DNA from 3 places in the Streptomyces sp. NPDC096048 genome. Region 2 is predicted to be linked to each of the others. Evidence: predicted binding sites of a transcription regulator. Region 2 holds the regulator's gene; each other region holds the start of a gene.
What was found. Region 2 encodes HrcA, which represses chaperone genes, less so after heat shock. Its sites were predicted from a motif close to TTNGCACTCNGNNNNNCNGAGTGCNAA; they were not measured.
Positions count from the first base shown of each region.

Region 1: the regulator HrcA is predicted to act here: its motif matches at 711-737, upstream of groL (chaperonin GroEL).
Region 3: the regulator HrcA is predicted to act here: its motif matches at 719-745, upstream of groES (co-chaperone GroES).

Region 1 is NZ_JBIWGG010000006.1:433,264-435,531, reverse strand. It holds gene ACIQ6R_RS19230 (cold-shock protein) at 403-606, shown strand; gene groL (chaperonin GroEL) at 899-2,268, shown strand, end outside.
Region 2 is NZ_JBIWGG010000002.1:178,329-180,596, forward strand. It holds gene dnaJ (molecular chaperone DnaJ) at 1-735, opposite strand, end outside; gene hrcA (heat-inducible transcriptional repressor HrcA) at 736-1,752, opposite strand; gene ACIQ6R_RS05340 (MBL fold metallo-hydrolase) at 1,934-2,268, shown strand, end outside.
Region 3 is NZ_JBIWGG010000001.1:287,447-289,714, forward strand. It holds gene ACIQ6R_RS01515 (polysaccharide deacetylase family protein) at 1-618, shown strand, start outside; gene groES (co-chaperone GroES) at 892-1,200, shown strand; gene groL (chaperonin GroEL) at 1,319-2,268, shown strand, end outside.

The DNA of each region.
Region 1 (2,268 bases), on a different contig from region 2:
CTCAGTTCATCGAATTGCCCCCTCCGTAAGAGAAGCGGAGGGGGCAATTCCATGTGATTGAGCGCGGTAGAGTTGGGGAACGCGCTCCCGATCGAAAGATCGGAAACCCTGAATTCCTGCCGCCCGCCCGACGAGATGTAGCCAAAGTGTGGGTGTGTTTCGCGGCTTTTGTGCCCTTTGTGTGCCCCGACTTGACCCGAATTCAGGCGAATTCGCGCCACATTCCGGACCGGGTTCGTCCAGATTTCTCGTCCGATTGACCTGTTGCAGACGGCAGTTGGGCAGATACATTCAGCCGCGGTCGACGCGTTCCGGCGCACGCCCCCAGTCGTGGGGGGTGAGGTCTGACCCGGGTCCGCGAAGTGCGGATCTGTGCAAGGGCCAGTAATAGGGGAGTTAGGCATGGCTCAGGGCACCGTCAAGTGGTTCAACGCGGAGAAGGGGTACGGCTTCATCGCGGTCGACGGTGGTGCGGATGTTTTCGTCCACTACAGCGCGATTCAGATGGACGGCTACCGCACCCTCGAAGAAGGCCAGCGGGTCGAGTTCGAGATCTCGCAGGGTCAGAAGGGCCCGCAGGCCGACATGGTTCGCCTCAGCGCCTGAGACGCGCGACCACGGCAAGTCAGCGGTCTTCTCCGAAGGGCCCGCACCCCATGGGGTGCGGGCCCTTCGGTCTGCCCGGAACCCGTGCCGATCCCCGAGAGGCGCTTGCACTCGGCAGGGGCGAGTGCTAATCATTGCGTTAGCACTCTGAAGGTGAGAGTGACAACGAAGGACCGGGTCGGTGAGGCCCGCAGGCCGGGTGGGGAAGGAACCGCCAGGCCGGCGAGCCGTCCGTCGCGGGCGCGGGCGCGGTCCGAAGGAATCACCCCCAGTCCTGGAGGGACCACTTCACATGGCCAAGATCATCGCGTTCGACGAGGAGGCGCGGCGCGGCCTCGAGCGCGGCATGAACCAGCTCGCGGACGCCGTCAAGGTGACGCTCGGCCCCAAGGGCCGCAACGTCGTCCTCGAGAAGAAGTGGGGCGCCCCCACGATCACCAACGATGGTGTCTCCATCGCCAAGGAGATCGAGCTCGAGGACCCGTACGAGAAGATCGGCGCCGAGCTGGTCAAGGAAGTCGCCAAGAAGACGGACGACGTCGCCGGTGACGGTACGACCACCGCGACCGTTCTCGCCCAGGCCCTGGTCAAGGAAGGCCTGCGCAACGTCGCCGCCGGTGCCAACCCGATGGCCCTGAAGCGCGGTATCGAGAAGGCCGTCGAGGCCGTCTCCGCCGCCCTGCTGGAGCAGGCGAAGGACGTCGAGACCAAGGAGCAGATCGCCTCCACGGCCTCCATCTCCGCCGCCGACACCCAGATCGGCGAGCTCATCGCCGAGGCCATGGACAAGGTCGGCAAGGAAGGCGTCATCACCGTCGAGGAGTCCCAGACCTTCGGTCTGGAGCTGGAGCTCACCGAGGGTATGCGCTTCGACAAGGGCTACATCTCGGCGTACTTCGCCACCGACATGGAGCGTATGGAGGCGTCGCTCGACGACCCGTACATCCTGATCGCCAACTCCAAGATCGGCAACGTCAAGGACCTGCTGCCGCTCCTGGAGAAGGTCATGCAGTCGGGCAAGCCGCTGCTGATCATCGCCGAGGACGTCGAGGGCGAGGCCCTGTCGACCCTGGTCGTCAACAAGATCCGCGGCACCTTCAAGTCCGTCGCCGTCAAGGCCCCGGGCTTCGGCGACCGCCGCAAGGCGATGCTCCAGGACATCGGCATCCTCACGGGTGGTGAGGTCATCTCCGAGGAGGTCGGCCTCAAGCTGGAGAACGCCACGCTCGACCTCCTGGGCAGCGCGCGCAAGGTCGTCATCACCAAGGACGAGACCACGATCGTGGACGGCGCCGGCTCGGCCGACCAGGTCCAGGGCCGGGTCAACCAGATCCGCGCCGAGATCGAGAACAGCGACTCGGACTACGACCGCGAGAAGCTCCAGGAGCGCCTGGCGAAGCTGGCCGGCGGCGTGGCCGTCATCAAGGCCGGTGCCGCCACCGAGGTCGAGCTCAAGGAGCGCAAGCACCGCATCGAGGACGCCGTTCGCAACGCGAAGGCGGCCGTCGAGGAGGGCATCGTCGCCGGTGGTGGCGTGGCCCTGCTCCAGGCCTCCCAGGTCTTCGAGAAGCTGGAGCTGTCGGGTGACGAGGCGACCGGCGCCAACGCCGTGAAGCTCGCCCTGGAGGCCCCGCTGAAGCAGATCGCCGTCAACGGTGGTCT
Region 2 (2,268 bases):
GCCGGCGGGGCCGCCGCCGGGGCCGACCTCGCCCTCGCCCGCGAGCTGGATCCGGGTGCCGTTGTCGACGCCGGCCGGGATCTTCACGGTCAGGGTGCGCCGGGAGCGGACCCGGCCGTCGCCCGCGCACTCGGGGCACGGGGTCGGGACCACGGTGCCGAAGCCCTGGCACTGCGGGCAGGGCCGCGAGGTCATGACCTGGCCCAGGAAGGACCGGGTGACCTGCGAGACCTCACCGCGACCGCGGCACATGTCACACGTCTGGGCCGACGTGCCGGGCGCCGCGCCCTCGCCGTTGCAGGTGTTGCAGACGACCGCGGTGTCGACCTGGATGTCCTTGGTCGTGCCGAAGGCCGCCTCGTCCAGCTCGACCTCGATGCGGATCATCGCGTCCTGGCCCCGGCGGGTGCGCGAGCGCGGCCCGCGCTGCGACGCCGTACCGAAGAACGCGTCCATGATGTCCGAGAAGTTCCCGAAGCCACCCGCGCCGAAGCCGCCCGCGCCACCGCCGGCGGCCTGCGAGAGGGGGTCGCCGCCGAGGTCGTAGACCTGCTTCTTCTGCGGGTCCGACAACACCTCGTAGGCGGCGTTGATCTCCTTGAACCGCTCCTGGGTCTTCGGATCGGGGTTGACGTCCGGGTGCAGCTCGCGGGCGAGCCTCCGGAACGCCTTCTTGATCTCGTCCTGGGACGCGTCGCGGCGTACGCCGAGTACGGCGTAGTAGTCCGTGGCCACCTACGACTCCGCCAGGATCTGTCCGACGTACCGTGCCACTGCGCGTACCGCTCCCATCGTTCCCGGGTAGTCCATGCGGGTCGGTCCGACCACGCCGAGCTTGGCAACCGCCTCGCCGCCCGAACCGTAGCCCACCGACACGACGGACGTGGAGTTGAGTCCTTCGTGGGCGTTCTCATGACCGATACGGACGGTCACGCCCGGATCCTTCGCCTCGCCGAGCAGCTTGAGGAGCACGACCTGCTCCTCCAGCGCCTCGAGGACGGGTCGGATCACCAGAGGGAAGTCGTGCCCGAAGCGGGTGAGATTGGCGGTGCCGCCGATCATCAACCGCTCCTCGTTCTCCTCGACCAGCGTCTCCAGGAGGGTGGAGAGCACCGTCGAGACCGTACCGCGGTCCTCGGCCTCGAAGGCCTCCGGCAGCTCCTCCACCAGGCTCGGCACGTCCGAGAAACGGCGCCCGGCGACCCGGCTGTTCAGCCGCGCGCGCAGGTCGGCGAGGGACGCCTCGCCGAACGGCGCCGGGCAGTCGACCATCCGCTGCTCGACCCGGCCGGTGTCCGTGATCAGCACGAGCATCAGGCGCGCGGGCGCCAGCGCGAGCAACTCCACGTGCCGCACGGTCGAGCGGGTCAGCGACGGATACTGCACGACGGCGACCTGCCGGGTCAGCTGCGCGAGCAGCCGCACCGTGCGGGCCACCACGTCGTCGAGGTCGACGGCGCCCTCCAGGAAACTCTGGATGGCACGCCGCTCGGGCGGGGTCATCGGCTTGACGCCGGCCAGCTTGTCGACGAAGAGCCGGTAGCCCTTGTCGGTCGGGATGCGCCCGGCGCTGGTGTGCGGCTGCGCGATGAACCCCTCGTCCTCCAGGGCCGCCATGTCATTGCGCACGGTGGCCGGGGAGACGCCGAGATTGTGCCGCTCGGTGAGCGCCTTGGAGCCCACCGGCTCCTCGGTGCCGACGTAGTCCTGGACGATGGCGCGCAGCACCTGAAGCCTGCGTTCACTGAGCATTCGCGCGCACCTCCAGGATGTCGTCCGCCCGGCGTCTTGCCTGTCTCACTGCCTGTCCTGGCACTCACGGCGTGCGAGTGCCAGACTTCCCCGGCCCAGTGTACGGCCGTGGGGTACGCCCCCGGCAAGGCCGGGGCCACGCCGCCGTGAACGGGGACGTCGCGGCGCTAGCGTCGTCGTCGTGACGGTGACTTGGGAAGACCTGGGATGGGAGCGCGTGGCGGCCGGGGTGGGACGGCGCCGGCTGCCGGTGTGGGACTGCACCGCGGGGCTGGTCGTCGGCGCCGGCGCGGCCCTGATGGTGGACGCGGGGTCGAGCCTCGGTGAGGGCGCCCGGTTGCGCGCGGAGGCGCAGAGGCTCGCCAGTCACCGTGTGACACATCTCGCGCTGACCCACCCGCACTTCGACCACGTCCTCGGCGCCGCGGCGTTCGCGGGCGCGGAGGTGTACGGCGCGGTGGGCACGGCATCGTTGTTCGCGCGGAGCGGACACGGGCGGGAGGCGCTGAGGTCGGA
Region 3 (2,268 bases), on a different contig from region 2:
GAGCCCGCCCAGGGCAGCGACCGCGGGCAGAACCTGCCGCCCGTCGTGGACCACGTCCGCACCACGGACCGGGTCGTCTTCCTCACCTTCGACGACAGCGCCGAGCGGGACCCGGGCTTCGCCGGCCTGGTCCGCGAGCGGCGGCTCCCCGTCACCCTGTTCCTCACCGACACCGTCGCCGGACCCGCCTACGGCCACTTCGCCCGGCTCCGCTCGGTCGGCGCGAGCCTGCAGAACCACACTCTCGACCACCGCTCCCTGCGCGGTCTGCCCTACGCGGGCCAGCGCGCCGAGATCTGCGGCCAGCAGACCAAGCTCAGGTCCCGCTTCGGCGTCCGCCCCCACCTCTTCCGCCCGCCCTACGGCACGTACGACACCACGACCCTGCGCGCCGCAGCCGACTGCGGTATCGCGGCGGTCGTCCTGTGGCGGGCGGCCCTGAACGCCGACGGCGACCTGACCTACACCCGCGGCGAGCACCGTCTCCACCCCGGCGACGTCGTGTCCGTCGCCCCGGACCACCCGACGGGCCCGGGCCTGAGCGCCCGCACGGAACGTTTGCTGGCGGAGATCGAGGAGCAGGGGCTGAGGGTGGGGCGCCTGGGGGACTACCTCTGAGAGTGGGGCGCCCGGGGGACTACCTCTGACTTCCTGGCGCCCGGGGCGGCCTGCCCCGGGCCCCCGCTTTCGCCGAAATATCCCCGACGCGCCGTCGGCATTGGCACTCCGCTTGACCGAGTGCTAATCGCGGTCATAGTCTCGGACCTGGCACTCCCCACTGGAGAGTGCCAACTACGCGACGGGCAGGTCCGGCACCCGCGACGACGGATCCACCTGGTCGCCACCTCAGACAGTTAACCCCGTGAGATCTCCGAAGGGGGAGGTCGGATCGTGACGACCACCAGCTCCAAGGTTGCCATCAAGCCGCTCGAGGACCGCATTGTGGTCCAGCCGCTCGACGCCGAGCAGACCACGGCTTCGGGCCTGGTCATTCCGGACACCGCCAAGGAGAAGCCCCAGGAGGGCGTCGTCCTGGCCGTGGGCCCGGGCCGCTTCGAGGACGGCAACCGTCTTCCGCTCGACGTCAGCGTCGGCGACGTCGTGCTCTACAGCAAGTACGGCGGCACCGAGGTGAAGTACAACGGCGAGGAGTACCTCGTCCTCTCGGCCCGCGACGTGCTCGCGATCGTCGAGAAGTAGTTCACCGAAGCACCTTGCTTTCCAGCTGCGCCCCTGGCTCCCGCGTCCATAAAAAGCCGGGCGTCGGGGGCGCAGTGCCGTATAACCCCAAAATTTCCGGAAGAGGGCTCACGCTCCCATGGCGAAGATCCTGAAGTTCGACGAGGACGCCCGTCGCGCCCTCGAGCGCGGCGTCAACAAGCTCGCCGACACCGTGAAGGTGACGATCGGCCCCAAGGGCCGCAACGTCGTCATCGACAAGAAGTTCGGCGCCCCGACCATCACCAACGACGGTGTCACGATCGCCCGCGAGGTCGAGATCGAGGACCCGTACGAGAACCTCGGCGCCCAGCTGGTGAAGGAGGTGGCGACCAAGACCAACGACATCGCGGGTGACGGTACGACCACCGCCACCGTGCTGGCCCAGGCGCTGGTCCGCGAGGGCCTGCGCAACGTGGCCGCCGGTGCCTCCCCGGCGCTGCTGAAGAAGGGCATCGACGCGGCCGTCGCCGCCGTGTCCGAGGACCTCCTCGCCACCGCCCGCCCGATCGACGAGAAGTCCGACATCGCCGCCGTGGCCGCGCTGTCCGCCCAGGACCAGCAGGTCGGCGAGCTGATCGCCGAGGCGATGGACAAGGTCGGCAAGGACGGTGTCATCACCGTCGAGGAGTCCAACACCTTCGGTCTGGAGCTGGACTTCACCGAGGGCATGGCCTTCGACAAGGGCTACCTGTCGCCGTACTTCGTGACGGACCAGGAGCGCATGGAGGCCGTCCTCGAGGACCCGTACATCCTCATCAACCAGGGCAAGATCTCCTCCATCGCGGACCTGCTGCCGCTGCTGGAGAAGGTCATCCAGGCGGGCGCCTCGAAGCCGCTGCTGATCATCGCCGAGGACCTGGAGGGCGAGGCGCTCTCCACCCTCGTCGTCAACAAGATCCGCGGCACCTTCAACGCGGTGGCCGTCAAGGCCCCCGGCTTCGGCGACCGCCGCAAGGCGATGCTGCAGGACATGGCGGTCCTCACCGGCGCCACGGTCATCTCCGAGGAGGTCGGCCTCAAGCTCGACCAGGTCGGCCTCGAGGTGCT